DNA from 2 places in the Clostridium sp. CM042 genome. Region 1 is predicted to be linked to the other one. Evidence: a T-box and tRNA genes for the amino acid it is inferred to sense, from the RefSeq annotation. Region 1 holds a T-box; the other holds one or more tRNA genes.

What was found. The T-box of region 1 lies ahead of pheS (phenylalanine--tRNA ligase subunit alpha). A T-box ahead of a tRNA ligase gene usually reads a tRNA of that ligase, here a tRNA-Phe.
Region 2: it encodes a tRNA-Phe, which carries the amino acid that the T-box ahead of pheS (phenylalanine--tRNA ligase subunit alpha) is inferred to sense. The anticodon was not compared.

What each region holds. Positions count from the first base shown of each region.
Region 1 covers NZ_CM143646.1:3,438,997-3,455,990, forward strand. Annotated here, with positions in the region: gene rplT (50S ribosomal protein L20) at 6-365, shown strand; gene ACWJJ7_RS16435 (TrkH family potassium uptake protein) at 484-1,848, shown strand; gene ACWJJ7_RS16440 (potassium channel family protein) at 1,860-2,519, shown strand; gene ACWJJ7_RS16445 (TrmH family RNA methyltransferase) at 2,532-3,317, shown strand; T-box leader at 3,386-3,598, shown strand; gene pheS (phenylalanine--tRNA ligase subunit alpha) at 3,658-4,677, shown strand; gene pheT (phenylalanine--tRNA ligase subunit beta) at 4,745-7,123, shown strand; gene ACWJJ7_RS16460 (cell division protein ZapA) at 7,305-7,904, shown strand; gene ACWJJ7_RS16465 (ABC transporter substrate-binding protein) at 8,375-10,087, shown strand; gene ACWJJ7_RS16470 (ABC transporter permease) at 10,158-11,120, shown strand; gene opp4C (oligopeptide ABC transporter permease) at 11,132-12,049, shown strand; gene ACWJJ7_RS16480 (ABC transporter ATP-binding protein) at 12,060-13,040, shown strand; gene ACWJJ7_RS16485 (ABC transporter ATP-binding protein) at 13,100-14,065, shown strand; gene ACWJJ7_RS16490 (hypothetical protein) at 14,128-14,304, shown strand; gene ACWJJ7_RS16495 (ABC-F family ATP-binding cassette domain-containing protein) at 14,463-16,406, shown strand; gene ACWJJ7_RS16500 (ATP-dependent DNA helicase) at 16,502-16,994, shown strand, end outside.
Region 2 covers NZ_CM143646.1:2,344,568-2,361,561, forward strand. Annotated here, with positions in the region: gene ACWJJ7_RS11085 (aminotransferase class I/II-fold pyridoxal phosphate-dependent enzyme) at 1-771, opposite strand, end outside; gene ACWJJ7_RS11090 (sigma factor G inhibitor Gin) at 750-962, opposite strand; gene ACWJJ7_RS11095 (zinc-binding metallopeptidase family protein) at 1,222-2,367, shown strand; gene ACWJJ7_RS11100 (hypothetical protein) at 2,447-2,947, opposite strand; tRNA gene ACWJJ7_RS11105 (tRNA-Cys) at 3,369-3,443, opposite strand; tRNA gene ACWJJ7_RS11110 (tRNA-Phe) at 3,450-3,525, opposite strand; rRNA gene rrf (5S ribosomal RNA) at 3,532-3,648, opposite strand; rRNA gene ACWJJ7_RS11120 (23S ribosomal RNA) at 3,705-6,647, opposite strand; rRNA gene ACWJJ7_RS11125 (16S ribosomal RNA) at 6,911-8,436, opposite strand; gene ACWJJ7_RS11130 (NAD-dependent protein deacylase) at 8,901-9,632, shown strand; gene ACWJJ7_RS11135 (reverse transcriptase domain-containing protein) at 9,775-10,602, opposite strand; gene ACWJJ7_RS11140 (hypothetical protein) at 10,639-10,908, opposite strand; partial or broken gene ACWJJ7_RS11145 (transposase) at 11,064-11,717, shown strand; rRNA gene rrf (5S ribosomal RNA) at 11,833-11,949, opposite strand; rRNA gene ACWJJ7_RS11155 (23S ribosomal RNA) at 12,035-14,977, opposite strand; rRNA gene ACWJJ7_RS11160 (16S ribosomal RNA) at 15,241-16,766, opposite strand.

The sequences.
Region 1 (16,994 bases):
ATTAAATGGCAAGAATTAAGAGGGCAGTTAACTCTCGTAAAAACCATAAAAAAGTATTAAAGCTTGCAAAAGGCTACTATGGTGGTAGAAGTAAGTTATTTAAAACAGCTAATGAAGCAGTAATGAGAGCACTTAGAAATGGTTATATTGGAAGAAAATTAAAGAAAAGAGATTTCAGAAAACTTTGGATAGCTAGAATCAATGCTGCTACAAGGTTAAATGACCTTTCATATTCAAGATTCATGAATGGAATGAAACTTTCAGGCATAGATATTAACAGAAAGATGCTTTCCGAAATTGCTATAAATGATCCAAAAGCTTTTGCTGAATTAGTAGAAGTTGCAAAAAAACAATTACAAGCATAAAAATTATTTATTCAAAAATGTAGCCATACGGCTGCATTTTTTATTGCATTTTTGACAAAGATATGTAAAGTGATATAATTAGTAAAACATCATAGTTGAAAATTTAGAGGTGAATAATTTGAAATTAGATATTGAAAATCTTAAAAAGAAAAGCATATATACTCCTGTTCGGATACTTGCATTAGGGTTTGCTATAGTCATAGTCATAGGGGCTATACTACTAAGTCTACCTATAGCTTCTCAAAGTGGTGAAATTACGCCTTTTATAGATTGTATATTTACCTCTACATCTGCTGTGTGTGTTACGGGACTTGTAGTACTAGACACGGGAACATATTGGACATATTTTGGGAAAACAGTGATAATGTTACTTATAGAAACAGGTGGACTTGGATTTATGTCTGTAGCTACTTTAGTTTTTTTAGTTTTAGGTAAAAGAATAACATTAAAGGAAAGACTAGTGATGCAGGAAGCTATGAATGTAAACTCATTACAAGGGTTAGTGAAAATGGTCAGATATGTATTGATATTTACAATTTATGTTCAGACAGCAGGTGCGGTGTTATTCTCAACGCAATTTATTCCTAAATTTGGAATCGCCAAAGGAATTTATTATAGTGTGTTTCATTCGGTGTCTGCGTTCTGCAATGCTGGGTTTGATTTGATGGGAAACTTTAATAGTGTTACTGCTTATGCTAATAATTCTGTAGTAATATTAACAATTGCAGCATTAATAATAATAGGTGGGTTAGGATTTTATGTTTGGGTAGAAATTTATAATTGCAAGGGAATAAAAAGATTGTCACTCCATTCTAGAATAGTTATTTATTCGACGATAGCCTTGGTTGTTTTAGGGGCAATATTTATGTATATTTTTGAGATGAATAATGCTGACACTATGCAAGGAATGTCTATTAAGGGTAAGTTTTTATCTTCAGTTTTTGCATCAGTTTCTCCAAGAACAGCTGGGTTTAATTCTATACCACTCGATAAAATGACCACAGCGGGAAAGTTTTTGACAATAATTTTAATGTTTATTGGAGGATCGCCTGGATCAACGGCTGGCGGAATAAAAACGGCTACTGCCATTGTGATTTTTATGACTATAGTGTCTGTGGTTTGTGGACGAGAAGACACTGAAATATTTCAAAAGCGCATAAGCAAAGAAGTTGTGTATAAAGCGTTTGCAGTATCTCTTATTTCACTAACCATTGTTATAGCAGTTACTATGATATTATCTATTACAGAGCATCCGAATATTCCTTTTGAGTACTTTTTGTATGAGGCTACTTCAGCATTTGCTACAGTTGGCTTAACATTAGGGTTAACTACAAAATTAACATTTGTAGGAAAGATAATAATATTACTTACCATGTATGCTGGGAGAGTTGGACCACTTACTATAATACTAGCATTAGCTAAAAATAAAAAAGGTAAATCGGGAAATATAAAATACCCAGAAGGCAAAATTTTAATTGGATAGGGGTGGGGTTAATGAGTAAAAAACAGTTTATTGTTATAGGTCTCGGAAGATTTGGAGAGTCCGTTGCTGAAACATTATATTCTTTGGGAAATGATGTATTAGCAGTTGATTTTGATGAAGATGTAGTTCAAAATATTTCGGATAATGTAACTCATGCAGTTCAAGCTGATGCGAATGATGAAAATAGCTTAAGGGCTCTTGGAATTCGTAATTTTGATTGTGCAGTTATTAGTATCGGTTCTAATATCCAATCTAGCATTTTGGCAACACTCTTAGTCAAAGAATTAGGAGTAAAATATGTGATAACAAAAGCGACTAATGCCCTGCATGCTAAAGTATTATATAAAATAGGTGCAGACAGAGTAGTTTTTCCAGAAAGAGATATGGGTGTACGCGTTGCTCATAATTTAGTATCATCAAATATATTAGATTATATTGAATTATCTCCTGATTATAGTATAGCTGAAGTTATTAGCCCCGAAGAATGGCATAATAAAACCTTGGGAGAATTAAATATAAGAGCTCAATATGGTATAAATGTAATGGCTATAAAAAGAAACAATGATATTGATGTTGCTCCGGCAGCTGATAATATTGTTGAACCAGGTGATATTATTGTTGCCATAGGTAATATTGAAGAATTAAATAAGTTGGAAAATCTAGTTAAATAAGGGGCATTCAGTTTGGAACATATTCAAGGCAAGGATAATTTATTGATTAAAGATACCAAAAAGTTAAAAGAAAAGAAATATAGAAAAGACAGTAATATGTTTTTAGTTGAAGGTTTCAGATTTGTAGAAGAAGCTTTGGATTCTGGTTTTGAAGTGGTGCATATTTTTATAAGTGCTAGAGGAGAGTTAAAATATGAAAACTCTTGTATGAAGAACAAGCTACAGAAGAATACTAAAGTTTATAGTGTTAGTGACAGTTTATTTAAAAGTATTTGCGATACGGATAATCCGCAAGGTATTATTGCTACAGTTAGAAATAAACCGGTAGAGATTAAATATGATCATGGCTTCTATATGTTAGCTGATAAAATTCAAGACCCAGGCAATATGGGAACTATAATTAGAACTGCTCATGCGGCGGGAGCACTAGGAGTTATAATTACAAAAGGAACTGTAGATATTTATAATGAAAAAACTTTAAGATCCACAATGGGTTCTATTTTTAAAATACCCGTTATTTACGATAGTGATTTATCAGTGGTGCAAAAGCTTAGAAGTGCTGGATTTAAGCTAGTTACTAGTTCATTGGATACTGATAAAAACTTCTATAATGTAGATCTTAGAGAAAAAGTTATTATATCAGTTGGAAATGAAGGGAATGGAATAAGTGCCGAAGTTTATGAGATATGTGATTTGAAAATTAAAATTCCTATGCCTGGTGGTGCAGAATCTTTAAATGCAGCTGTAGCTGCATCAATTATGATGTATGAAGTCGTAAGACAGAAAAATAATTTATGATTTTAAAATTCATAGTTGAATTTTTTTGTAGTTGTGGTTATAATATTTTATATACTTCCATAAATTAATAATAAACTGTGACGGAGAAAGTAAATATAAAAATACTTACAGGGATAAGAAGCCTTAGACTGAGAGCTTCATTAAGAAATTTTTATATCCAAGTTCACTCCGGAGTTCTAATGGTGAAAAAAAGTAGCTGTTGGCGGGTAGAATCGATAAATTTATCTAAGAGGACTATTTTTAGTCAATTAGGGTGGTAACGCGGATTTTCCGTCCCTTCATTAGGGACGGTTTTTTTTGTTTTATAAAGAATTATCAAAATATGAAAGGAGCATTCATTATGAAAGAAAAGTTAGAAACGATAAAAGCTGCAGTTTTAGAAGAATTAAAAGGAGCTGATATTAAAACAGAATTAGAAAATATCAGAGTTAAATATTTGGGAAAAAAAGGTGAATTGACACAAATATTAAGAGGCATGGGACAGTTATCAAATGAAGAAAGACCAATTGTTGGTAAATTAGCAAATAAAGTTAGAGAGGACATAGAGACGCTTATAGATAAAGCCTCAGATACATTAAAAAACAATGAAAAAGAAATGAAGCTGAAAAGTGAAGTTATAGATATATCTATGCCAGGGAAAAAACAAACAGTAGGTAAAAGACATCCGTTGGAGTTAACACTTGAAAAAGTTAATGAAATATTTTTATCTATGGGATTTGTTATTGAAGAGGGCCCTGAGGTAGAAAGGGATTATTATAACTTTGAGGCATTAAACATACCTGAAAATCATCCGGCAAGAGGTGAACAAGATACTTTTTACATAAATGATAGTATAGTTTTAAGAACCCAAACTTCACCAATACAAATAAGAACTATGGAACTTCAAAAACCGCCTATAAAAATGATAGCGCCAGGTAAAGTTTATAGATCGGATGCAGCAGATGCTACTCATTCACCAATATTTTATCAAATTGAGGGGCTTATAGTAGATAAGGGAATTACTTTTGCTGATTTAAAAGGGACGCTAGAATTGTTTACGCAAAAAATGTTCGGAGACGAAATGGAAACAAAGTTTAGACCACATCATTTTCCGTTTACAGAACCATCAGCTGAGATGGATGCCACTTGTTTTGTGTGCAATGGTAAAGGTTGCAAGGTTTGCGGCGGTAGCGGCTGGATAGAACTTTTAGGTTGTGGCATGGTTCATCCGGACGTTTTAAGAAATTGTGGGATTGATCCAGAAGTTTATAGCGGATTTGCTTTCGGATTTGGCCTTGATAGAATTACAATGTTAAAATACGGAATAGATGATATTAGGGCACTTTATGAAAGTGATATGAGATTTTTAAAACAATTCTAAAATACAAATAATAATGCAGCTTCGCAGAAGATGATTTAATACTATACAAATTCTAGGAGGATATAAAATGAAAGTTCCAGTTAAATGGCTTAAAGATTATGTAGATATAGATATTTCACCAAAGGTGCTTGGAGATAAGTTAACCATGTCTGGTTCAAAAGTAGAAGAGGTTATTATATCAGGTGCTGAAATTGAGAAGGTTGTTACAGGGAAAATAATAAAAATAGAAAAACATCCGGATGCTGAGAAATTAGTTATATGTCAAGTGAATATAGGATTAGACGAACCAATACAAATCGTTACAGCAGCTACTAATATGAAAGAACAGGATATAGTACCAGTAGCACTTCACGGATCAACGCTACATGGAGGATTAAAAATAAAAAAAGGTAAACTCCGTGGAATAGTTTCAAATGGTATGTTCTGCTCTGCGGAAGAACTTGGAATTGCAGTTGATGAACCAGTTGATGGACTAATGATACTTCCAAGCGATACGATCGTTGGAAAAGACATAAAAGAAGTATTAAATCTTCAAAGTGTACTAATAGATTTTGAAATAACTTCAAACAGAGCAGATTGCTTAAGCATTCTAGGAATAGCTAGAGAAACGGCTGCAACTTTAGGCACGCAGTATAGAAAACCAGCGCTGGATTATAAAGCTACCTGCAAGGATAATGTGGAAGACATTTATAAGGTTCATATTAATGATGAGCTTTGCAGAAGATATATGTTAAAGGGTATAAAAAATGTAAAAATTGAGCCTTCTCCACAATGGATGCAGGAAAGACTTATAGAAGCAGAAATTAGACCTATAAATAATATAGTGGATATCACAAACTTTGTTATGGTAGAGCTTGGTCAACCTATGCATGCATTTGATGCTAGGCAAATTACGACTAATGATATAGTGATAGAAAGAGCAAGTAACGGAGAAAAATTTATTACTTTGGATGAGATAGAAAGAGATCTAGATGAAAGCATTTTAACTATTAAAGATGGAGATAGAACTATAGCCATTGCAGGCATTATGGGAGGCTTAAATTCAGAAATTAAAGATGACAGCACAAGCATAATAATTGAGAGTGCAAACTTTAATGGCGTTAATATAAGACTCGCTTCTAAGAAATTATCTTTAAGAACTGATGCATCTTCTAAATTTGAAAAAGATTTAGATCCTAATATGGCTGAAATGGCAATGGATAGAGCTTGTCATTTAATAGAAGAATTAGGTGCGGGTGAAATAATGGACGGATGCACTGAGGTATATCCGAGTAAAATTAAATCTCATACTTTAGAAGTAGATGCAAATTGGATTAATAAATTTTTAGGAACTAATATATCTATGATAGATATGAAAATATACCTTGATAGATTAGAACTTGCTACAGAAATAATAGGTGATTTTTTAATTATAAAGGTACCTACGTTTAGGTCTGATATTAACATTAGAGAAGATGTCGCAGAGGAAATAGCTAGAATGTATGGGTATGATAATATACCATCAACTATGCCTAAGTGTGAAACCTCAAGGAGTGGAAAAAGTGAAAAGCAAAAATTAGAAGATAAAGTAGTGCTTTCTTTAATTGGCAGTGCACTTAATCAATCTATAAGTTATTCTTTTGTAAGTCCTAAAATATTCAATAAAATTTTAGTTCCTGGCGATAGTGAATTAAGAAAAGTAGTTACTATAAAAAATCCTTTAGGAGAAGATTATAGTATAATGAGAACTACAACTATAGCATCTATGATGGAATGTTTATCAAGGAATTATTCAAGGAATAATGAAGAAGCTAGGTTATTCGAAATAGGTAAGGTGTATATACCAAATGAAGATGTAGATAAGCTTCCAGAGGAAAGAAATATATTAACTATAGGAATGTACGGAAATGCTGATTATTTAGATTTAAAAGGTGTAGTAGAAAATGTGTTAGATATTTTGGGAATGAAAAATACATCATTTAAAAGAGAAAGTGAAAATCCAACTTATCACCCAGGAAAAACATCAAACCTATATGTAAAGAGAGAATTTATAGGTGTGGTTGGAGAAATTCATCCGAGTGTTTCGGAGAACTATGAAGTGCAGCCAAGATGTTATATAGCAGAATTAAACTTAGATATGTTATATAAATATGCTGACTTAAATAAGAAATATAAAGCACTTCCCAAATTTCCAGCTGTAACAAGGGATATTGCACTTATAGTTGATGAGAGGGTTTTAGTTCAAGACATTGATGATATAATTGTAAAGCAAGGTGGAAATATTCTAGAAAGTGTTAAATTATTTGACGTGTATAAGGGTAAACAAATAGCAGAAGGAAAGAAAAGTATAGCCTATGCTATAGTATATAGACGCTCGGACAAGACATTAACAGATGAAGAAGTAAACAAGGTGCATGAAAAAATATTAAGATCTTTAGAGCATAAATTAGGTGCTGAACTTAGATAATGTAAATAAATTGAAACTCCCTTAGAAATAAGGGGGTTTTATCATTTCATGCAATCTCAAGAAATAAGTGGACATTATATTAATTGTTTTATTTGTATGCATAATTTGAAAAAATTGGTTTTATTAACAGTTATATTGTGGTACAATAAGCTTAACTAATCTGTCTAAGAGGGTGTTTTAGATGAACGTTGTGACAATAAAGATAAATGGTGTTGAATATAATTTAAAAGGTGATGAAAGAGAAGAATATTTACATATGGTAGCTAGCTATGTTGATAAAAAGATAAAAAATATAATGGGTAATAATGAAAAGCTTAGCACTTCCTCAGCAGCGATTTTAACTGCTTTAAATTTAGGTGATGATATGTTTAAAAGTAAGTTACTTTGCAAGGAACTTTCGAGTAAGGGTGAATCTTTAGAAAAACATGATAAGGAAATGAATGATCAATTAGAAGGTTTAAAAAAACAGTTAAATCATATGGAAGACTATAACCAGGAATTACTTAATAGATGTAAAAATACGGAAAAAACTGAATATGTAAAAACCTTAGAGCAAGAAAATATAGAGATGCAACAACAATTAGATGTGATGCAAGAGACTAGTAAAAGTTATAGTGAAGAAAATAGAAGAACAAAAACAGAAAATAAAGAAATGAGATTTAAGCTTCAATCTTATAAGTACAAAATAATTGATTCACAAAATAAGTTGATAGAATACCAAATTAGTTTAGCTAAACAAAAGAAAATAAACAATCCACTTTTAACTTCACGTAAAAAATAAAAAATATTTAATAAATATGTTTAGATTGTCACCGAAAGGCGATTTTTTTAATGCCGAAGGATATATTGGATATATTCATGAAAGCCTCACAATTTTTAAAAAAAATTGTGAGGCTTTTTTTATATTAAATCATTACCTGCGGTACTGCAATATTAACGAATTCAGAAGGAGATTTATATTCCCACTGAAGTTTCCTCTTTGCTATAGTATGGAACTTCTACTTATATAAGTGGGAGACTTTCCTTCTGAAATGTTGTTAAAGATATCATAATAACTTTAATTTGATAAAGTGTAATATTAAAATACTTATAAATCATATAATTATATTGATAGCGAAATTAAAGCCTAATAGCTTAACAACATTTATTAGGTCGCTAAGATTATAGCACCAAGGGTAATAATTTAATGATATTCATTAAATTATATCAAAATCTTAAAGGTATTTATAAAATAAAAAAGGGGGGAAAGCAATGAAAAGAAGAATTGCTGGATGTTTAAGTTTAGCAATGTCAATGACTCTAGTATTATCGGGTTGTGGTAAAAGTGATGTTGGGGGAGCGGCGAAGGATTTAAAAGGATCAGAAGTTATAGCGGCTTCAAATCCAGAAAAAGTGACACAAACAGCAAAAAACAGAAAAGATACTTTAATTGTTGGATTTACAGCACCAGAAGGAAAATTTAATCCCATATATGAAAGTTCAGTAGATGATGGTTATGTTGCTCAATTAGTTTTTGAAGGGTTATTGACAAATGATGCGAAAGGAAATCCTGTAGAAAAAGTAGCTAAGAAATGGGAGATTTCAAAGGATAGCAAAACCTATACCTTCCATTTAAACAAAGGCATTAAATTTAGCAATGGAGAAGAATTAACTGCAAAGGACGTGGAATTTACTTATACAGCTATTTGTGACCCAAAGTATGACGGACCGAGAACAGACGCTGTAGATAAATTGGTTGGGTATAAGGAATACAATAAAGGTGATGCTAAAACTGTTAAAGGCATAAAGGTTATAGATGACAATACAATTTCATTTACATTAACAGATGTTAAAGCACCAGCGCTAAGTTCTGATTTTATTTATGGAATTATGTGTAAGAACTATTATACATTTGAAAAGGGTAATGTAGAGAAATTAAAAAAAACATTCTTAAAACCAATGGGTAGTGGTCCATATATTTTAAAATCATATAAAGCAGGTCAAGAAGCTGATTTTGAGAAAAACCCTGATTATTGGAAGGGTGAGGCTAAGATTAATAAGTTAATATTAAAAGTTACCAATGCTCAAACCAATATTCAATCACTATCCGCTGGCGAAGTAGATATTGATAGAATTGCAACTGCACCAGAAAATATCCAAATGCTTAAGAGTGCAGGATTCTTAGATATGCAACTTTTTCCGGATAATGGATATGGATTTATAGGTTTAAACCTTAAAAATGAAAAATTAAAAGATAAGAGAGTACGTCAAGCACTTACCTATGGGTTAGATAGAAAAGGATTTATAGATGCTAGATATAAAGGTTATGCTGATGTTTGTAATGCACCAGTATCGCAAGTCTCTTGGGCATATACTGATGATATAAAGAAGTATGAATATAATCCTGAAAAAGCAAATAAATTATTAGAAGAATCTGGTTGGATTAAAAAGGAAGATGGCTTTAGATATAAGGATGGTAAAAAGTTTCAAATCCATTGGATGACTTATCAAGGAAGTAAATACGTTGAAATGTTAATTCCAATAGTAAAAGAGAATTGGAAGGCTATAGGAATAGATGTTATTCCTGAATTAATGGAATTTAACACTTTGTGTACAAAGGTTTTTGATGAACAAAAATTTGAAATGTATAATATGTCTTGGACTTTAAGTATTGATCCAGATCCATCAGGATTATTCTCAGAAAAGCAAGCAGAGCTCGGTGGATACAATCCAGGAAATTGGGTAAATAAAGAAAGTGAAAAATTAATGGCAGATGCTCGTAATACTACGGATATAAAAGAAAGAAAGGTATTATATCAAAAGTGGTTAAAACTTTTCACGGAGGAAGCTCCATATGTTTTGTTAGATCAATGTAAAATGATGTGGGCTGTAAGTTCAAGAGTTAAAGGCATAAGTATCTCTCCATATATTAATTTTACTTATCAAATTGCAGATGCAGAATTAATTGAACCTAAAGCTAAATAGGTAAATGATGCTTTAATTATATTTTACTATGCTTGGGTATGCCAAGCATAGTTTATAAAGGAGGATTGTCATGAGGCAGTATATAACTAGAAGATTACTGCAAATGATACCAGTTTTAATAGGGGTATCTATAGTAATATTTTTAATATTACAGTTGGCACCAGGTGATGCATTAACAGGTAAAATGGATCCACATTTAACACCAGAAAGAAAACAAGAATTAAGACAGCAAATGGGACTAGATCTACCAGCATATAAGCAATATCTTAGGTGGGCTGGAGGAGTACTTCATAGGGATTTTGGCGAATCTACTAACTTTAAACAGCCAGTAGGAAAGGTTATGAACACATATATTTGGAATACATTTTACCTAGCTATACTCTCATTAATACTAAGTGTATTAATTTCAATTCCAATCGGAGTAGTTTCTGCAACTAAGCAGTACTCAAAATTTGATGGATTTTTCACCGTGTTTGCCCTGATAGGTATTTCTATGCCCTCCTTCTTTTTTGGTATGCTTCTTATAAAAGTTTTCGCTGTAGACCTTAAAATACTTCCGGTTTCTGGAATGAGCACGGCTGGAAGTACAGTAGCAGGTATTTCCTATGGGTTGGATGTAGCTCGTCATATGATACTACCGCTAATTGTACTTACTTTAAGTAGTGTAGCAGGTCTTATGAGATATACAAGATCAAGTATGCTAGAGGTAATAAGGCAAGATTATATAAGAACTGCTAGAGCTAAAGGACTTAAAGAAAAAGTGGTTATATATAAACATGCCCTTAGAAATGGAATGATTCCTGTTATTACTTTACTTGGATTTTGGCTTCCTGCATTATTTTCTGGAGCATTTATTACAGAAAGCATTTTTGGCTGGCCTGGCATCGGACCTATAGAAATTGCTGCAGTAAGTGGACGTGATTATCCATTGCTCATGGGAATAAATATCTTATTTGCAGTGTTAACTTTGTTTGGAAATTTAATTGCAGATGTTACTTATGCCGTAGTTGATCCGAGAATAAGGCTTAAATAGGAGGTGCTAAAATGCAAGCAGAAGTAAACCCAAAAATTAATGAAATCAAAAAAGAAGAAATTTTAAGCCCTTGGAAGATAATAAGAAAACGATTAAAAAAGAATAAACTAGCTATATTTGGAATGTATATACTCTTGTTTATGGTGCTTATGGCGTTAATTGGTCCATTAATATCACCTTATAAAATGGAAACTATAGATTTATACAATGTATCAGCTTCACCATCTTTTAAACATCTTTTGGGTACCGATGATGTGGGAAGGGATGTTTTAGTAAGAGTGATGTATGGAGGTAGAATATCTCTTTCAGTAGGAGTACTCGCTGTATTTGTTGAAGTACTAATTGGGAGTATGTTAGGAGGAATAGCAGGCTTTTATGGTGGAATAGTGGATAGTATAATAATGAGAATAGTTGATATATTCTTATGCTTTCCAGGTTTGCCACTACTTATAATGCTGGCAGCTGTAATGTCAGATTTAAAAGTTGCCCCACAGTATAGGATGTACGTAGTTATGTTTATTATAGGATTACTTGGATGGCCAGGTCTTTGTCGTATTGTTCGTGGTCAAATACTATCCCTTAGGGAACAGGAATTTATGCAGGCAGCAGAAGCTTTAGGACTTAAGGATAGGAGAAAAATATTTAGTCATCTACTACCCAATACTTATGCGTCTATTATAGTTTCAGCTACTTTAGGTATAGGTGGTGCAATTCTAACGGAATCAGCATTAAGTTTTTTAGGACTTGGAGTTACTCCTCCAACGCCGTCTTGGGGTCAAATGGTTCAGGCAGTTAACAATGCATATATATTACAATTCGAACCTTGGATTTGGGCGCCTCCTGGTATATGCATCTTCTTAACGGTAATGGGTATAAATTTATTTGGAGATGGACTTCGCGACGCTATCGATCCAAAACTAAAGGTTTAGGAGGTGTATTATGAGTAAGAATTTAGTAGAGATAAAAAATTTGAAAACGTATTTTTACACCGAAGATGGAATTGTGAAAGCTGTTGATGATGTTAGTTTTAATATTAGAGAAGGTGAAATAATAGGTGTAGTTGGAGAATCAGGTTGTGGTAAAAGCGTTACGGCAATGTCAATAATGAGATTAATTCCGTCACCACCCGGAAAAATAGTTGGTGGTGAAATTCTGTTTGAAGATAAAAATATTTTAGAACTTAAAGGCGATGAAATAAGAAAAATAAGGGGGAATGACATAGCAGTAATATTTCAAGAGCCTATGACTTCATTAAATCCTATATTCACTATAGGGTATCAAATAGAAGAAGTAATAATGCTCCACCAAAAGTTAAATAAAGCTAAGGCTAGGGAAAAAGCAGTAGAAATGTTAAAGCTAGTTGGAGTGCCAAGAGCAGAGGACATAGTGGAGTGCTATCCTCATGAGCTTAGTGGAGGTATGCGCCAAAGGGCAATGATTGCAATGGCCGTGTCTTGTAATCCAAAGCTCTTAATAGCAGATGAGCCAACTACTGCATTAGATGTAACAATTCAAGCGCAAATACTGGATATTATGAAAGATTTAAAGAAAAAACTTAATACTTCAATAATGTTAATCACCCATGATCTTGGAGTAATTGCTGAAATGGCAGAATATGTAGTAGTAATGTATGCTGGTAAGGTTATTGAAGAAGCACCCGTAATTGAGTTATTTAAAAATCCAATGCATCCATATACTGATGGATTAATGAAATCTAAACCTTCACTGGATAAAGATGTAGATAGATTATACTCAATACCCGGACAAGTTCCAAACCCAATTAATATGCCAGAAGAATGTTATTTTTGTGCAAGATGCCCGAAAGCTATGGATATTTGTAGAAAGAAGCAACCACCTACTTACGAGATAAGGCAAGGACATAAGGTAGCCTGCTTTTTATATGATGAGCAAAACAACTAATAACTGTTTTGTACTACGGATAATACAAGTAGTGCAAGGAATGTAAGGGGGGGAAGTAAGTGTGTGATGAAATAGTTAGAGTAGAGAATTTAAAAACATATTTTCCTATTAGGGGGGGAATACTTCAAAAGACTGTAGGTTATGTTAAAGCTGTAGATGGGGTGTCACTATATATAAATAAAGGAGAAACCTTGGGTTTGGTTGGGGAATCAGGATGTGGTAAAACTACAGTAGGTAGAACTATGTTAAGGCTTATAAACAAAACAGATGGCGATGTATATTTTCAAAATCAAGATATATTTGATTTATCAAAAAAAGACTTAAGAAAGATAAGACCTAAGATGCAAATAATCTTCCAAGACCCATATAGTTCTCTTAATCCAAGACTTACAGTAGGACAAATAGTTGGAGAAGCACTATTAGACCATGGTTTATTGCCTAAAAGTGAAATTGCTGGTAGAGTTCAAGAGGTGCTTGAGATTTGTGGGCTTGCACCTTATCACATAAGAAGATACCCACATGAATTTTCAGGTGGTCAAAGGCAGAGAATAGGAATAGCAAGAGCTCTTATATTAAATCCTGAATTTATAGTTGCGGATGAACCTGTATCAGCACTAGATGTGTCCATTCAATCTCAAATAGTTAATTTAATGTGTGATCTTCAAGAAAAAATGGGATTTTCATATTTATTTATTTCGCATGATTTAAGTGTAGTAAAACATATTAGTCATAGAATAGGGGTTATGTACCTAGGATCTTTGGTGGAATTAGCATCAAAAAATGAATTGTATAATAATCCTCTTCATCCATATACAAAGGCATTGTTATCCGCAGTGCCTCTACCAGATCCAACATTAAAGAGAGAAAGAATTATTCTTAAGGGAGACATACCAAGTCCGGCAAACCCACCCTCTGGCTGTAAATTTCATACCCGATGTCAATATGCTATGGAAAGGTGCAAAAATGAATGTCCACAGTATAAAGATGTAGGCGGAAAACATTTTGTAGCTTGTCATCTACTGTAAGGTAATGATTGGGAGCATATAAGGCTAGTATATTGAATTACCAAAGTAAGGGAGAGGGATATATGAGACAGGAAAGAATAAGGGATAGTGATATGCATTGTGATGAAGGCGTGGGCTGGAAGGATATTGTAGCCATTGTTATAGCACAATTTCAGATATTGATGCCAATAGTGATGGGAGCTGCATTAGTCATGAGTTTGTTGTTATTTATTGTAATGAAAGTATGGATTAGAAGTTAATAATAGTTAATTAATATATATAAAAAACTGTATAATTTCAGGGAATACACCCTAGAGATAATGAAAAATTTGTCGAAGATGAATTTACACTATCACTTGGGTGCTTATTTGGGTATAATTAAAGTATAATGTTAGAACATGAAAAGGATGGTATGTATATGAATTTATTAACAATAGAAGAGATGAGTAAAAGTTATAGTGAAAAAATACTCATTAATAAAGTGTCATTAGGTATAAGTGATGGCGATAAAATTGGATTAATAGGAGTAAATGGGACAGGGAAATCAACTTTTTTAAAAATAATAGCTGGCTTTGAAGTTCCTGATGAGGGAAGAATTTTAAAGGGAAACAAAGTGAATATAGAATATTTATCTCAAAATCCTAAATTTGACCCAGAAGCTACAGTGCTTGAGCAAATTTTTAAAAGTGACACGGATGTTATGCACGTTATAAGAGAATATGAAGTAGCTATGGAGAAAATGGAGGAAAATCCAGAAGATGAGTCCGTTCAAAATACTTTAATGAACCTTAACACTAAGATGGACGCATGTAACGGATGGGAAGTTCAAAATGAAGCTAAAATAATACTTACAAAGCTTGGAATAACAAATTTTAAGCAGCGAATAGGAAACCTTTCAGGTGGTCAAAGAAAAAGAGTGGCTTTGTGTAGTGCTCTAATTACGCCCTCAGATTTATTAATTTTGGATGAGCCTACAAATCATATGGACAATAAAATAATAGATTGGCTTGAGAAATTTTTAAATAGTAGAAAAGGTGCACTACTTATGATTACTCATGATAGGTATTTTTTAGATAGAATAACAAATAAAATTATTGAACTGGATAAGGGTAATCTATATAGTTATCAGGGGAATTATAGTGTGTTTTTGGAAAAGAAAGTTGAAAGAATGGCTTTAATGGAAACGATAGAGAAAAAAAGAGAGAGTTTATTTAAAAAGGAACTAGCTTGGATAAGACGTGGGGCTAAAGCTAGAAGTACTAAGCAAAAGGCAAGAATTGACCGTTTTGGTGAGCTTCGCGATGGAAAAGTTGATGTAACAAACGAAAAGTTAGAATTATCCTCAGCATCGACTAGACTTGGTAAAAAGATTATGAATATAGAACATATTTATAAAGCATATGGTGAAAAGAAATTAATTAGTGATTTTAGTCATACTTTTACTAGGAGAGATAAAGTAGGTATTATAGGGCCGAATGGTATGGGGAAATCTACGCTTATGAATATTTTAAGTGGAGTATTAAGCCCGGATTCAGGGGTAATAGATTGGGGAGAAACATTGAAAATTGGTTTTTTCCATCAAGAAAATGGTGAGATGAACGAAAAGCTACGTGCTATAGAGTACATTCGCGAAGGTGCAGAGTATATAACTACAGGCGATGGAGAACAGATTACAGCTTCTCAAATGCTTGAGAGATTCTTATTTGATGGAACTACAAAGCATTCCTTTATTTCTAGTTTATCCGGTGGAGAAAAACGAAGACTATATTTATTAAGAATTCTTATGGAAGCTCCAAATGTGCTATTCTTAGATGAGCCAACTAATGACTTCGATATTCAAACTCTAGCAGTTCTCGAAGATTATTTAGATGGGTTTAATGGTGTGGTTATTACTGTATCTCATGATAGATACTTTTTAGATAGAGTCTCTGACAAAATATTCAGTTTTGAAGGAAATGAAAAGATAATTCAATTTGTAGGTAATTATTCTGAGTATAAAGAATATATAGAAAAAAATCCAAATTTACTAGATGAAGATAAAGATGTGATTAAGGAAGATAAAAAAGGTGGAAATGAAGAGGTTGCAAGCAGTAAAGATGAGGCAATTAAAGAAGAGAAGCTTTTGAAAATCACATTTAAAGAGCAGAAAGAATTTGATGAAATTGACAGCAAAATTGAGCAAAAAGAAACAGAACTTGTGAATGTTAATAAAAAAATCAATGCTGGAAGTAGTGACTTTGAATATTTGCAGGAACTAGTGAAGCAGCAAAAGAATATTGGAGTTGAAGCTGAACAGCTAATGGTGCGATGGACATATTTAAATGAATTAGTTGAGAAAATAGAGCAGCAGAAAAACAACTAAATCATCACCCGCTTATACAAGTGGGTGATTTTATTTCTGAAATGTAATTGAGAATTTATGGGTGATAAGTTTATTTAATAAAGAAGGTATAGTCTGTGGATAAAAATAGAGATATAAAAATATCTGTGCGTAACTTAGTGGAGTTTGTACTAAGGTCTGGCGATTTAGATATGAGGTTTATGGGGAGTAGCAGAGCTGTAGAGGGAACCAAAGCACATCAAAAAATTCAAAGTGAGAATAAAGAAAAGTATTCTGTATTACTTGGAGAAGAATATTTGGCGGAGGTAAGTTTAAAACACAGCATACTATATAATGGAGCCTCAATTGTAATTGAAGGGCGTGCTGATGGTATTCTAATCAAAAATAATAAGGTTACCATAGATGAAATCAAAACAGTTGCTAAGGATATAGAACTTATTAAGGAGGATTATAATAGTCTTCACTGGGCTCAAGCCAAATGTTATGCATATATATATGCGATTCAAAATAATCTTGGGCTTATTAATGTTCAATTAACCTATTATGAAATAGATACGCAGAAAACTAAGCAATTTGTCAAGGCTTTTTCAATTGAAAAATTAAAAGAAT
Region 2 (16,994 bases), 1.1 Mb from region 1:
TGTACTTAAAAACACACTTGTATAGAAATCTACCTTACTAATGTCCGTGTCTTTTCCCACATGTAAAAAAGCTGTTTGAGTTAGGCTAGGTAGAGTTTTATGTGCACTCATAACTACCATATTAGCACCCATTTTCAAGGGGTTTTCGGGTAATAACTTATTGGCACCAAAATGCGCGCCATGAGCGGCATCTACTAATACCTTAATATTATATTTTCTAGCTATGTCTATAATATATGGTAAATCAAAGCATATACCATAATAATTTGGGTAGGTAACAATAATCCCTTTAGCATCTTTGTTTTCATTAATTAAAGTGCAAAAATGCTCCTTATCTAAAGGAAAAGGAACATCATATTTTGAATGAATTTTATTTTTAATATATACCGGCTTTAGTTTTCTCATAATAATGGCATTAAATATCGAGCGATGACAATTTCTCTCTACAATGATTTTGTCACCCTCATTGAAGGATGAAAAAATCATAGCTAAATTTCCACTAGTACTACCATTCACTAGAAAATAAGATTTAATACTTCCATAGTATTCACTCAATAATTGTTGAGACTCTTTTATTATTCCTTCTGCATGGTGAAGATTATCTAATCCATCAACCTCAGTAATGTCCCCTTTTATAAAATTTTCGTAAAGCTCCTTGCCCCTTATCGTTTTAAAAAAACCAAGCCCTCCCTTATGCCCTGGCGTACAAAAGGAAACATTTTGTTCTTTTATATATTTCAACACTCCATCTACAAGTGGTAATCTTGACAATCCTTAGTCACTCCTCTTGGTATAAACTGCACCAAAGTCTTTCTTATACAGTTCTTGTAATATTCATAAAAATCAGTATTAGCCTTTGATTCTATAATTCTTCCTTCGCAATTATTGCAAATTCCTATTCCATTTATTATTATACCATCATTTAGAGGCTTTCTACATATAATACATTTTTCTTTTTTCATAATTTCCCCCTTAAACTTGCTAACTAAAAACTACCTAAATTATAGCCTCTTATACTATATTTTATTCAACTAAGTACGGTTTCTTATTTTGTCCACATAATAATTTAAAATATATTTATCTACATTTTATGCCATAAATAGCTATATAAAATTAATATTTGAACCTATAAAATTTTATTTGTTATTATCAATATATTTGTGTACCTTTGGTTATACTAAATGTGTTAATAAGTATTAAACTTTTGAAAGGGGAAAAGGCATGAAACAAGAAATTATAAGTTATATAAGCAGTATAAAAGAAGATATCCATAATTTATCAAATTACCTTTATACTAATCCAGAAACGAGTTATAAAGAATATAAATGTTATTCTTACATAATAAATATGTTAAAATCTCATGATTTTGAAATACAAGAAAACTATTGTAGTATTCCTACTTCTTTTTATGCTCAATATGGAAATGGCCACCCTAAGATATGCTATATATGCAAATACACATCTACTGAAAATGTAGGTCATATTTTTGGTAATAACGTGAATGCTAGCATTTCTATTGCGGCAGCTTTAGGATTATCAAAAGTAATATCTAAAAGCGGTGGGAGTGTAATTCTATTAGGATGCCCAGGCGAGTACACAAATGGCTCAGAATTAGCTTTAACAAAGGAAAAATGTTTTGATGATATGGATGTTATTATTGCTCCTCACTGTGATACAAGCAATGCGGAAAGCGGCACCTCCATGGCTACAATTCCAATTAAACTTAAATGTCACCAAACTATTAATAATAACAATCAAATTCTTAGTAACTTTTCATCTTTAGATGCCTATTTATTTATACTTAATACATTAAGTCAATTGTTAAAAGGATTAGACAACAGTTATTTTATTGATACCATTTCTATAGAAAATGCCTCTTCATACCTTAATGCATTTTCTGAATCAGAGGTCAAATTTTATTTGAAAGCTCCTAGCCTAAAAGAAGCTAAATCTCTAGAAAAAACTATTGTAGACTTTATTCAATCACTGTCTCAAATAATGAATATAACTGGAGAAATAAGCATATTTGAATTGCCCTCACAAGAACTTTTGACTAATAAATCTTTATCAAGAATATTTACACACAACTTAAAAGAATGTGGCATCATCGATATTGCTTGTTGTAAAAATACTCTATATGGCCTGGGAATAGGCTCTATAAGCCATATTACTCCATGCATATATCCATCCATATCTATTACAGAAGATTCCTCGATGAGTTGCCCATCACCCGTGTTTGCTCTAGAAACTCAAACAGATTTTTGTAAAAATAATATGATAAAAGCTGCAGAAGCTCTTGCCTTAACAGGCCTCGACATTATTGAGAAAGAAGATTTATTAAAAGAAATTGCACTTGAATTAAAATAACATACAAATAAAATTTGTATGTTATTTTTACAATAAAAAAGAAGTGTAATCCTAACTCAATTATACTTCTTATAATCTATTATTTATTTTTAAAATATGATTTTTCTTTTAGTAATTTAATTTTATTCATAAGACCATCACTAGGCTCAAAATAAAACTTTTTAAATTTATCTCCTACTTTATATACACAACAAAACTTACTACCAATAAACGTAGAACAAATATACTTTTTACTGCTACTAATATGAATATCTGCACTATAGTTTCTATATTTACCAATATAATCTATATCCTTTAATTTAATATCTTCTAGTATTTTAACCTCTTCACCTTTTATTTTATGAATAATGAATTGATCTGCTACAATTGAATACTTATACTTAACCTTACATTTTGAGAACTCAATATAACAAAGAGCAACCATTAGTGTATTAAAGAACATAGTTACAACCGTTTTAATATTTATTCTGCCTATACTTGCCTTAGGTAATACGTCTGATAGGCATATAAATGTAATTAATGTAATAAACAACAATATTATAGCTGGAAACTTTTTTCTTTGAACCATCTCTTTATACATGAAAGCCAGACCCCCTAAACCAATTAAAAGTGCTAGGCATACATAGTTTTGTGCCCAACATATGTGATTATACTAGCATTTCATATATTAATCTACTTGTGCTAAGCTCACTATAGTGCGTATACCATAATATATGCCCATATACATTGTTTATACTAATCCATATGCATCAATATAGATATTTCTAGCTTTTTCGCTATATTTCTTAATTTTAATAAACATTATAGATATTTTATTTATATCTACTAAAAAAATGAACTGAGCATATCTAAAATAATCAAGTAGGTAGACGTCGTGTAATTAGGTTCAAATATTTATTGTACAATCCTCCGTTAATTAGGTTACATAGCTTTTTTCAGCATATTGGCTCCAGAAACATACTGGACGCAAAAAAAACACTTTGTAAATTTACAAAGTGTTTTGGAGGCGCCACCCGGATTTGAACCGGGGAATAAAGGTTTTGCAGACCTTGACCTTACCGCTTGGCTATAGCGCCATAACTTGGTGGCTAGACCAGGAATCGAACCAGGGACACGAGGATTTTCAGTCCTCTGCTCTACCGACTGAGCTATCCAGCCACATTTACCTGGCGACAACCTACTCTTCCACAAGGTCACCCCTGCAGTACCATCGGCGCATTGAAGCTTAACCTTCGTGTTCGGTATGGGAACGGGTGTTACCTTCATGCCATAATCACCAGATTGAGAATATAAATATTCTCTGAAAATTGCACAGTGAATTCGCTTTTTTATTTATTTAGGTCAAGCCCTCGACTTATTAGTATTAGTCAGCTGAACATGTTACCATGCTTACACCTCTAACCTATCAACCTGGTGGTCTTCCAGGAGTCTTACTAACTTGTGTTAAAAACACGCGTTATGGGAAATCTCATCTCAGGGTGGGCTTCACGCTTAGATGCTTTCAGCGTTTATCCCTTCCAAACATAGCTACCCAGCGATGCCACTGGCGTGACAACTGGTGCACCAGAGGTTTGTCCATCCCGGTCCTCTCGTACTAAGGACAGCTCCCTTCAAATTTCCTACGCCCGCGACGGATAGGGACCGAACTGTCTCACGACGTTCTGAACCCAGCTCGCGTGCCGCTTTAATGGGCGAACAGCCCAACCCTTGGGACCTACTTCAGCCCCAGGATGCGACGAGCCGACATCGAGGTGCCAAACCTCCCCGTCGATGTGGACTCTTGGGGGAGATCAGCCTGTTATCCCCGAGGTAGCTTTTATCCGTTGAGCGATGGCCCTCCCACGAGGTACCACCGGATCACTAAGCCCGACTTTCGTCCCTGCTCCACTTGTAAGTGTCGCAGTCAGGCTCCCTTCTGCCTTTGCACTCTTCGCGCGATTTCCAACCGCGCTGAGGGAACCTTTGGGCGCCTCCGTTACTTTTTTGGAGGCGACCGCCCCAGTCAAACTGCCCACCTAACAATGTCCTGTGACCAGATTCATGGCCTCCAGTTAGAACCTCAGTACTGTCAGGGTGGTATCCCAAGGATGACTCCACACAGGCTGACGCCCATGTTTCTCAGTCTCCCACCTATCCTGTACAGACAATACCGAAATTCAATGCTAAGCTACAGTAAAGCTCTACGGGGTCTTTCCGTCCAATCGCGGGTAGCAAGCATCTTCACTTGCACTACAATTTCGCCGGATGTGTTGTTGAGACAGTGCCCAAATCATTACGCCATTCGTGCGGGTCGGAACTTACCCGACAAGGAATTTCGCTACCTTAGGACCGTTATAGTTACGGCCGCCGTTTACTGGGGCTTAAGTTCATACCTTCGCTTGCGCTAAGTAATCCCCTTAACCTTCCAGCACCGGGCAGGCGTCAGCCCCTATACATCAGCTTTCGCTTTAGCAGAGACCTGTGTTTTTGCTAAACAGTTGCTTGGGCCTATTCTCTGCGACCTACTTACGTAGGCACCCCTTCTCCCGAAGTTACGGGGTCAATTTGCCGAGTTCCTTAACAACAATTCTTCCGATGGTCTTAGGATTCTCTCCTCACCTACCTGTGTCGGTTTGCGGTACGGGCACCAATATCCTCGATAGAGACTTTTCTTGGCAGCGTGGAATCAGATACTTCGGGAATAAATTCCCTTCCCCATCACATCTCAGCGTTAAGAGCAAACGGATTTGCCTGCTTGCTCCGCCTAAATGCTTAGACACACATCCAATAGTGTGCACATCTTATCCTCCTGCGTCATCCCATTTCTAATAACGTCCATTGGTGGTATCGGAATATCAACCGATTGTCCATCACCTACGCCTTTCGGCCTCGGCTTAGGTCCCGACTAACCCTGAGAGGACGAGCCTTCCTCAGGAAACCTTAGGTTTTCGACCGTTAAGATTCTCACTTAACTCTCGCTACTCATGCCAACATTCTCACTTCTGTACCGTCCACCACTCCTTACGGTATGACTTCAGCCAGTACAGAAAGCTCCTCTACCGCGTACACAATTGTGTACACCCATAGCTTCGGTGGTAAGTTTTAGCCCCGGACATCTTCGGCGCAGGATCTCTTGACTAGTGAGCTATTACGCACTCTTTAAATGAGTGGCTGCTTCTGAGCCAACATCCTAGTTGTCTTAGAAATCCCACATCCTTTTCCACTTAACTTACACTTTGGGACCTTAGCTGATGGTCTGGGCTGTTTCCCTTTTGACTACGGATCTTATCATTCGCAGTCTGACTGCCGAAATAAAAGTATATGGCATTCGGAGTTTGATAGGGTTCAGTAACTGTTGTCAGCCCCTAGCCCATTCAGTGCTCTACCTCCATTACTCAATTAATCGACGCTAGCCCTAAAGCTATTTCGAGGAGAACCAGCTATCTCCGAGTTCGATTGGAATTTCTCCGCTATCCACAGCTCATCCCATGGTTTTTCAACACCAACGTGGTTCGGACCTCCACGGAATTTTACTTCCGCTTCATCCTGGCCATGGATAGGTCACCCGGTTTCGGGTCTACGACATGCAACTTCGTGAACTTGCGTTCACAACGCCCTATTCAGACTTGGTTTCCCTTCGGCTCCGTACCTTAAGTACTTAACCTTGCTACATATCGTAACTCGTTGGCTCGTTCTACAAAAAGCACGCCGTCACACATATAAAGTGCTTCGACCGGTTGTAGGCACACGGTTTCAGGTTCTATTTCACTCCCCTTCCGGGGTTCTTTTCACCTTTCCCTCACGGTACTTCTTCACTATCGGTCACTAGGTAGTATTTAGCCTTGGGAGGTGGTCCTCCCAGCTTCCCACAAGGTTTCACGTGTCTCGTGGTACTCTGGATTAGATCTGACTGTTTTTCCTTTTCATTTACAGGCCTATTACCTTCTGCGGAGCAGCTTTCCAGCTATCTTCAATTAAGGAATTGCAGTATTTATGATCTATCCTCAACCCCCAGGTCAAAGACCTGGGTTTGGGCTCTTTCCCTTTCGCTCGCCGCTACTTAGGAAATCGATATTTCTTTCTCTTCCTCCGGGTACTTAGATGTTTCAGTTCCCCGGGTCTACCTCTGCATACCTATTTATTCAGTATGCAGTACATAGTTGTTACTATGTGGGTTCCCCCATTCGGAAATCTTTGGATCACAGGCTATTTGCGCCTACCCAAAGCTTATCGCAGCTTAACGCGTCCTTCTTCGGCTCCTAGTGCCAAGGCATTCGCCATGCGCCCTTTGTAGCTTGACCTTGATTCTGTCTATTTACATAGACGGTTATATTAATTTTGCGAAATTGTATTAAATCAATTCATAAACTATTTTCATAGTTTTAATTTTTTTAAAACAACTTTTTTCACTGTGCAATTTTCAAAGAACATTTTAAGAAAAACTATTAATTAGCTAACTCCTAAGAGTTAACTAAAATTAGTCTCTCAAAATTAAACAGAGAACTAGGTACGATTAATTACAATAGATATTGCATCGACCGAAGTCAATACATCTACTCCCTAGAAAGGAGGTGATCCAGCCGCAGGTTCTCCTACGGCTACCTTGTTACGACTTCACCCCAATCATCAATCCCACCTTCGGCCGCTGGCTCCTTACGGTTACCTCACGGACTTCGGGTGTTACCAACTCTCATGGTGTGACGGGCGGTGTGTACAAGGCCCGGGAACGTATTCACCGCGACATGCTGATTCGCGATTACTAGCAACTCCGGCTTCATGTAGGCGAGTTGCAGCCTACAATCCGAACTGGGATGAGTTTTTGAGTTTGGCTCCACCTTGCGGTCTTGCATCTCTTTGTACTCACCATTGTAGCACGTGTGTAGCCCTAGACATAAGGGGCATGATGATTTGACGTCATCCCCACCTTCCTCCCGGTTAACCCGGGCAGTCTCACTAGAGTGCTCAACTTAATGGTAGCAACTAATGATAAGGGTTGCGCTCGTTGCGGGACTTAACCCAACATCTCACGACACGAGCTGACGACAACCATGCACCACCTGTCACCCTGTCCCGAAGGACTTCACCCATCTCTGGGTTATGCAGGGGATGTCAAGTCTAGGTAAGGTTCTTCGCGTTGCTTCGAATTAAACCACATGCTCCGCTGCTTGTGCGGGCCCCCGTCAATTCCTTTGAGTTTTAATCTTGCGATCGTACTCCCCAGGCGGAATACTTAATGTGTTAACGGCGGCACCGAGGTTCGACCCCCGACACCTAGTATTCATCGTTTACGGCGTGGACTACCAGGGTATCTAATCCTGTTTGCTCCCCACGCTTTCATGCCTCAGCGTCAGTTACAGTCCAGTAAGTCGCCTTCGCCACTGGTGTTCTTCCTAATCTCTACGCATTTCACCGCTACACTAGGAATTCCACTTACCTCTCCTGCACTCTAGACACCCAGTTTCAAATGCAGCACCCAAGTTAAGCTCGGGTATTTCACATCTGACTTAAATGTCCGCCTACGCATCCTTTACGCCCAGTAAATCCGGACAACGCTTGCCACCTACGTATTACCGCGGCTGCTGGCACGTAGTTAGCCGTGGCTTCCTCCTCTGGTACCGTCATTATCGTCCCAGAAGACAGAACTTTACAACCCGAAGGCCTTCATCATTCACGCGGCGTTGCTGCGTCAGGGTTTCCCCCATTGCGCAATATTCCCCACTGCTGCCTCCCGTAGGAGTCTGGACCGTGTCTCAGTTCCAATGTGGCCGATCACCCTCTCAGGTCGGCTACGCATCGTCGCCTTGGTGAGCCGTTACCTCACCAACTAGCTAATGCGCCGCGGGTCCATCTCAAAGTGGAATTTTCCGAAGAAAAATCCTTTGATGTTTCGATCATGCGACCAAAACATATTATGCGGTATTAATCTCCCTTTCGGGAGGCTATTCCCCTCTTTGAGGCAGGTTACCCACGTGTTACTCACCCGTCCGCCGCTAATCAACGTCTCCCGAAGGAGACGAATCATCGCTCGACTTGCATGTGTTAGGCACGCCGCCAGCGTTCGTCCTGAGCCAGGATCAAACTCTCAATTTAAAAGTTTACACTTTTTTAGTTGAAATGATTAATCTGCGCCAACTGTTAAGCTGGTTAGCAAGCTCATTACATACTTTTAGTCTTACGACTAAATTTTACTTTATACTAAAGTAATTAACTGGTTTAACGAAATATTATTTCGCTATCTTTACCTATTTCTCTGTTTAATTTTCAAAGACCAATTTGTTATTCGTATCTACCGTCACTGTCTTTCAGCGACAAGAATTATTTTACCATAATAAAATAATTGTATATTTGAATTATGGTTCATATATTCAATTTATTCTCATTTATCTCCGCTATTCACTATTAATTCTAACAATATCACATATTGATACACTAGGATAAGTATATAGTTTTTTACTATATTTATAAATTTTGAATTCTCCTATTATATTTTATTTTCTTATTAATAACAACTAACTTTTTTTAGACTGTTATACTATAGTTAAGGAGTTGAGGTTATGTGTTATGAATTATTAAAAACAATTATAAAAAATACTACTAATATAGTTTTTTTTGGAGGTGCAGGCGTATCTACAGAAAGTTGTATTCCTGATTTCCGTTCTGCAAAGGGTTTATATAAACTAGAAAATGATTTGAAATTTCCTCCTGAAGTTATTTTAAGTCATTCTTTTTTTGTAAATCATACCGAGGACTTTTTTAAATTTTATAAATCTAATATGATTTTTGCAGATGCAATTCCCAATGATGCACATATTGCATTATCTAAACTAGAAAAAAAGAATAAATTAAAAGCTGTAATCACTCAAAATATTGATGGTTTGCATCAAATGGCAGGTTCCAAAAATGTATATGAACTTCATGGATCTATACATAAAAATTACTGCATGGAATGTAATAATTTTTTTAACTTGAATTATATGTTAAATAGTAAACCCATAGTTCCTAAATGTAATGTCTGTGGTGGTATTATTAAACCAGATGTAGTTCTTTATGAAGAAAGTTTAGATATAGATGTCTTAAACTGTTCTATTAAAGCAATAAGTATTGCTGATACACTGATTGTGGGTGGAACTTCTCTTGTGGTATATCCCGCTGCAAATCTCATAAAATATTTTAGAGGAAATAATTTAATTCTTATTAACAAGTCTTCTACCCCTTATGACAAACAAGCAAATTTAGTAATTCATGATAGCATAGGTAAAGTTTTAAGTACAGTATGTAAATTTTAATTTAGTTGAAAATGAATTTATATTTTTAACCAAAATAAACAGACTGTTGACAAACAATCGAGTAGGAGCTAAATAATTAATTTATTTAGCGACCTCTCACACCACCGTGCGTACCGTTCGGTACACGGCGGTTCAATAAGAATTACCTAATCATAAATTTTCCCGTTAATGATATAAACCCTTGTTCTTTAAGATGTTTATTAGTTAAAGTTCTTGCTAAGATAGGGCTATGGGATATTCTCCAATAGCCTTTTCTTGTATTCGCATATTCCCAAGCTTTGTATTCATCAATACCAAGCCTTTTGAGATTATCATGTTTTGTTTTAATACTCTTCCATTGTTTCCAATAGCATAAGCGAATTCTTCTTCTTAGCCACTCATCTAAGGTTTTAAGTGTACTTTTCATGTCTGCTAATTTAAAATAGTTTACCCATCCAACTATAACTTGTCTTAGTTTAATAGCACGAAGTTCCATACTCATAGCATTACCTCTTCCTGTTATTTCTTTAAGCTTGCATTTAAGTTTCTCAACAGAATTTGGATGTACTCTTATTCCCATTTCACCTTTTTGAGAGGTATTAAAAATGCCTCTTTCCATTACTCCTGCTTGAAGATATTTTCTTATAAGGGCTATTACCCTAACATCTTTTACTTCTTTATAAAGCAAGCCTATTAATTTATCATGATTTACAGTATCGAAGTATTTCTCCAAATCAATATCTACTGCCCACTTGTAACCTTTATCCATGTATTCTTTGCATTTTTGAATTGCTTGGTGTGCACTTCTGTTCGGTCTAAATCCATAACTATTATCTGAAAATTTCTCTTCAAATATTGGATTTAAAACTTGAGCGATAGCTTGTTGTATTACTCGGTCTACAGCTGTTGGTATTCCTAGTGGTCGTTTCTTTCCATCAGGCTTAGGTATTTCTACCCGCCTTACTGGATTAGGTTTATAACTACCTTCCAATAGTGATTGCCGAAGGCTGGCGCCATTTTCTCTTAGTTATTGTAGAAGTTCATCTACTTTCATACCATCAACTCCATGACTACCTTTATTGGCTTTAACTTTCTTAAATGCTTGATTTAAGTTGTTTCTGTCAATAATCCTTTCAAACAATCCATTGGTGTATTTATTTTCGGCGTTCTGTCGCTTTTCTATCGTCAATGAAATGCTCGGCGCTCCTACATACTCTTCGAGTTCCACTCTATCCTTTTGTAGGTAACCTTCATCATGAAGTCGTCTGCTGTTATCACATTTCTTTGTGTTTTTCAAAGTTTCAAAACCTCCTATCGTTCAGTCCTTCACATAAGATTCATGAAGCTTATGCTACTATGACGTCTGCTGACTTCTTAGATTTCAGCTTTACATCACTGCAAAGTTTGTCATTTCAAAATTCATTTCTATAACGTAATGACAGTGGATATATGATGAGAGATGGCAAGCCGGAAGGCTTCTCATATTTAGATCACAGAACTGTCGATAGCAGACATAATATAATTACTGATGTGTATGTTACTCCTGGAAACATAAATGATGTTGATCCTTATATCGATAGATTAGATGTGCAAATAAAAAAGTTTAATTTTAATACAAAATATGTTGGTGCAGATGCTGGTTATGCTACAAATATTATATGTAAAGAACTATATGAGAGGGAATTAAAATCTGTAATGGGATACCGTAGGTCTCCACATACAAAAGGAATGTACACAAAAAATAAATTCCAATATGTTAAAGTTACGTATGCCCTGACTTAAGGGCTTTACATTATAAAACGATAACAAGAGAAGGATATAAAGAATATGTTGGTAAAGTTCACCAGAACAGATAAAGGCAGAAATATATATAGAAGAAGAAAAGAAACTATAGAGCGAAGCTTCGCAGATTCAAAACAACTACATGGGCTTCGCTATTGCCATATGCGTGGATTAGAAAATGTGCAAGAGCAGTGTCTGCTTACAGCAGCAGTGCAGAATATGAAAAAGATAGCTAGCCTGCTATCTTTAAGTTTTTTTGATTTTCTAACTAAGAACATAGTTGTTATTTTAGATTTATCCATAACTCAAAATGCTACCGGATAATTGCATGTAAAAAACCCAGTATAATAAAAAAATTATACTGGGTTTGTAAACAACCTGAATTTATATTTTTAACCAAAATAAAAACCGCTAAGTTATACTTAGCGGTTCTTTTCTTACCTGGCGACAACCTACTCTTCCACAAGGTCACCCCTGCAGTACCATCGGCGCATTGAAGCTTAACCTTCGTGTTCGGTATGGGAACGGGTGTTACCTTCATGCCATAATCACCAGATTGAGAATATAAATATTCTCTGAAAATTGCACAGTGATTTAGTCTTCTCGCTTACGCTCGAAGCTTCGCTTTACTTTTAATTATTTAGGTCAAGCCCTCGACTTATTAGTATTAGTCAGCTGAACATGTTACCATGCTTACACCTCTAACCTATCAACCTGGTGGTCTTCCAGGAGTCTTACTAACTTGTGTTAAAAACACGCGTTATGGGAAATCTCATCTTAGGGTGGGCTTCACGCTTAGATGCTTTCAGCGTTTATCCCTTCCAAACATAGCTACCCAGCGATGCCACTGGCGTGACAACTGGTGCACCAGAGGTTTGTCCATCCCGGTCCTCTCGTACTAAGGACAGCTCCCTTCAAATTTCCTACGCCCGCGACGGATAGGGACCGAACTGTCTCACGACGTTCTGAACCCAGCTCGCGTGCCGCTTTAATGGGCGAACAGCCCAACCCTTGGGACCTACTTCAGCCCCAGGATGCGACGAGCCGACATCGAGGTGCCAAACCTCCCCGTCGATGTGGACTCTTGGGGGAGATCAGCCTGTTATCCCCGAGGTAGCTTTTATCCGTTGAGCGATGGCCCTCCCACGAGGTACCACCGGATCACTAAGCCCGACTTTCGTCCCTGCTCCACTTGTAAGTGTCGCAGTCAGGCTCCCTTCTGCCTTTGCACTCTTCGCGCGATTTCCAACCGCGCTGAGGGAACCTTTGGGCGCCTCCGTTACTTTTTTGGAGGCGACCGCCCCAGTCAAACTGCCCACCTAACAATGTCCTGTGACCAGATTCATGGCCTCCAGTTAGAACCTCAGTACTGTCAGGGTGGTATCCCAAGGATGACTCCACACAGGCTGACGCCCATGTTTCTCAGTCTCCCACCTATCCTGTACAGACAATACCGAAATTCAATGCTAAGCTACAGTAAAGCTCTACGGGGTCTTTCCGTCCAATCGCGGGTAGCAAGCATCTTCACTTGCACTACAATTTCGCCGGATGTGTTGTTGAGACAGTGCCCAAATCATTACGCCATTCGTGCGGGTCGGAACTTACCCGACAAGGAATTTCGCTACCTTAGGACCGTTATAGTTACGGCCGCCGTTTACTGGGGCTTAAGTTCATACCTTCGCTTGCGCTAAGTAATCCCCTTAACCTTCCAGCACCGGGCAGGCGTCAGCCCCTATACATCAGCTTTCGCTTTAGCAGAGACCTGTGTTTTTGCTAAACAGTTGCTTGGGCCTATTCTCTGCGACCTACTTACGTAGGCACCCCTTCTCCCGAAGTTACGGGGTCAATTTGCCGAGTTCCTTAACAACAATTCTTCCGATGGTCTTAGGATTCTCTCCTCACCTACCTGTGTCGGTTTGCGGTACGGGCACCAATATCCTCGATAGAGACTTTTCTTGGCAGCGTGGAATCAGATACTTCGGGAATAAATTCCCTTCCCCATCACATCTCAGCGTTAAGAGCAAACGGATTTGCCTGCTTGCTCCGCCTAAATGCTTAGACACACATCCAATAGTGTGCACATCTTATCCTCCTGCGTCATCCCATTTCTAATAACGTCCATTGGTGGTATCGGAATATCAACCGATTGTCCATCACCTACGCCTTTCGGCCTCGGCTTAGGTCCCGACTAACCCTGAGAGGACGAGCCTTCCTCAGGAAACCTTAGGTTTTCGACCGTTAAGATTCTCACTTAACTCTCGCTACTCATGCCAACATTCTCACTTCTGTACCGTCCACCACTCCTTACGGTATGACTTCAGCCAGTACAGAAAGCTCCTCTACCGCGTACACAATTGTGTACACCCATAGCTTCGGTGGTAAGTTTTAGCCCCGGACATCTTCGGCGCAGGATCTCTTGACTAGTGAGCTATTACGCACTCTTTAAATGAGTGGCTGCTTCTGAGCCAACATCCTAGTTGTCTTAGAAATCCCACATCCTTTTCCACTTAACTTACACTTTGGGACCTTAGCTGATGGTCTGGGCTGTTTCCCTTTTGACTACGGATCTTATCATTCGCAGTCTGACTGCCGAAATAAAAGTATATGGCATTCGGAGTTTGATAGGGTTCAGTAACTGTTGTCAGCCCCTAGCCCATTCAGTGCTCTACCTCCATTACTCAATTAATCGACGCTAGCCCTAAAGCTATTTCGAGGAGAACCAGCTATCTCCGAGTTCGATTGGAATTTCTCCGCTATCCACAGCTCATCCCATGGTTTTTCAACACCAACGTGGTTCGGACCTCCACGGAATTTTACTTCCGCTTCATCCTGGCCATGGATAGGTCACCCGGTTTCGGGTCTACGACATGCAACTTCGTGAACTTGCGTTCACAACGCCCTATTCAGACTTGGTTTCCCTTCGGCTCCGTACCTTAAGTACTTAACCTTGCTACATATCGTAACTCGTTGGCTCGTTCTACAAAAAGCACGCCGTCACACATATAAAGTGCTTCGACCGGTTGTAGGCACACGGTTTCAGGTTCTATTTCACTCCCCTTCCGGGGTTCTTTTCACCTTTCCCTCACGGTACTTCTTCACTATCGGTCACTAGGTAGTATTTAGCCTTGGGAGGTGGTCCTCCCAGCTTCCCACAAGGTTTCACGTGTCTCGTGGTACTCTGGATTAGATCTGACTGTTTTTCCTTTTCATTTACAGGCCTATTACCTTCTGCGGAGCAGCTTTCCAGCTATCTTCAATTAAGGAATTGCAGTATTTATGATCTATCCTCAACCCCCAGGTCAAAGACCTGGGTTTGGGCTCTTTCCCTTTCGCTCGCCGCTACTTAGGAAATCGATATTTCTTTCTCTTCCTCCGGGTACTTAGATGTTTCAGTTCCCCGGGTCTACCTCTGCATACCTATTTATTCAGTATGCAGTACATAGTTGTTACTATGTGGGTTCCCCCATTCGGAAATCTTTGGATCACAGGCTATTTGCGCCTACCCAAAGCTTATCGCAGCTTAACGCGTCCTTCTTCGGCTCCTAGTGCCAAGGCATTCGCCATGCGCCCTTTGTAGCTTGACCTTGATTCTGTCTATTTACATAGACGGTTATATTAATTTTGCGAAATTGTATTAAATCAATTCATAAACTATTTTCATAGTTTTAATTTTTTTAAAACAACTTTTTTCACTGTGCAATTTTCAAAGAACATTTTAAGAAAAACTATTAATTAGCTAACTCCTAAGAGTTAACTAAAATTAGTCTCTCAAAATTAAACAGAGAACTAGGTACGATTAATTACAATAGATATTGCATCGACCGAAGTCAATACATCTACTCCCTAGAAAGGAGGTGATCCAGCCGCAGGTTCTCCTACGGCTACCTTGTTACGACTTCACCCCAATCATCAATCCCACCTTCGGCCGCTGGCTCCTTACGGTTACCTCACGGACTTCGGGTGTTACCAACTCTCATGGTGTGACGGGCGGTGTGTACAAGGCCCGGGAACGTATTCACCGCGACATGCTGATTCGCGATTACTAGCAACTCCGGCTTCATGTAGGCGAGTTGCAGCCTACAATCCGAACTGGGATGAGTTTTTGAGTTTGGCTCCACCTTGCGGTCTTGCATCTCTTTGTACTCACCATTGTAGCACGTGTGTAGCCCTAGACATAAGGGGCATGATGATTTGACGTCATCCCCACCTTCCTCCCGGTTAACCCGGGCAGTCTCACTAGAGTGCTCAACTTAATGGTAGCAACTAATGATAAGGGTTGCGCTCGTTGCGGGACTTAACCCAACATCTCACGACACGAGCTGACGACAACCATGCACCACCTGTCACCCTGTCCCGAAGGACTTCACCCATCTCTGGGTTATGCAGGGGATGTCAAGTCTAGGTAAGGTTCTTCGCGTTGCTTCGAATTAAACCACATGCTCCGCTGCTTGTGCGGGCCCCCGTCAATTCCTTTGAGTTTTAATCTTGCGATCGTACTCCCCAGGCGGAATACTTAATGTGTTAACGGCGGCACCGAGGTTCGACCCCCGACACCTAGTATTCATCGTTTACGGCGTGGACTACCAGGGTATCTAATCCTGTTTGCTCCCCACGCTTTCATGCCTCAGCGTCAGTTACAGTCCAGTAAGTCGCCTTCGCCACTGGTGTTCTTCCTAATCTCTACGCATTTCACCGCTACACTAGGAATTCCACTTACCTCTCCTGCACTCTAGACACCCAGTTTCAAATGCAGCACCCAAGTTAAGCTCGGGTATTTCACATCTGACTTAAATGTCCGCCTACGCATCCTTTACGCCCAGTAAATCCGGACAACGCTTGCCACCTACGTATTACCGCGGCTGCTGGCACGTAGTTAGCCGTGGCTTCCTCCTCTGGTACCGTCATTATCGTCCCAGAAGACAGAACTTTACAACCCGAAGGCCTTCATCATTCACGCGGCGTTGCTGCGTCAGGGTTTCCCCCATTGCGCAATATTCCCCACTGCTGCCTCCCGTAGGAGTCTGGACCGTGTCTCAGTTCCAATGTGGCCGATCACCCTCTCAGGTCGGCTACGCATCGTCGCCTTGGTGAGCCGTTACCTCACCAACTAGCTAATGCGCCGCGGGTCCATCTCAAAGTGGAATTTTCCGAAGAAAAATCCTTTGATGTTTCGATCATGCGACCAAAACATATTATGCGGTATTAATCTCCCTTTCGGGAGGCTATTCCCCTCTTTGAGGCAGGTTACCCACGTGTTACTCACCCGTCCGCCGCTAATCAACGTCTCCCGAAGGAGACGAATCATCGCTCGACTTGCATGTGTTAGGCACGCCGCCAGCGTTCGTCCTGAGCCAGGATCAAACTCTCAATTTAAAAGTTTACACTTTTTCAGTTGAAATGATTAATCTGCGCCAACTGTTAAGCTGGTTAGCAAGCTCATTACATACTTTTAGTCTTACGACTAAATTTTACTTTATACTAAAGTAATTAACTGGTTTAACGAAATATTATTTCGCTATCTTTACCTATTTCTCTGTTTAATTTTCAAAGACCAATTTATTTTGTCATCATGTGACGACTTCTACTATATTACTAGGTATT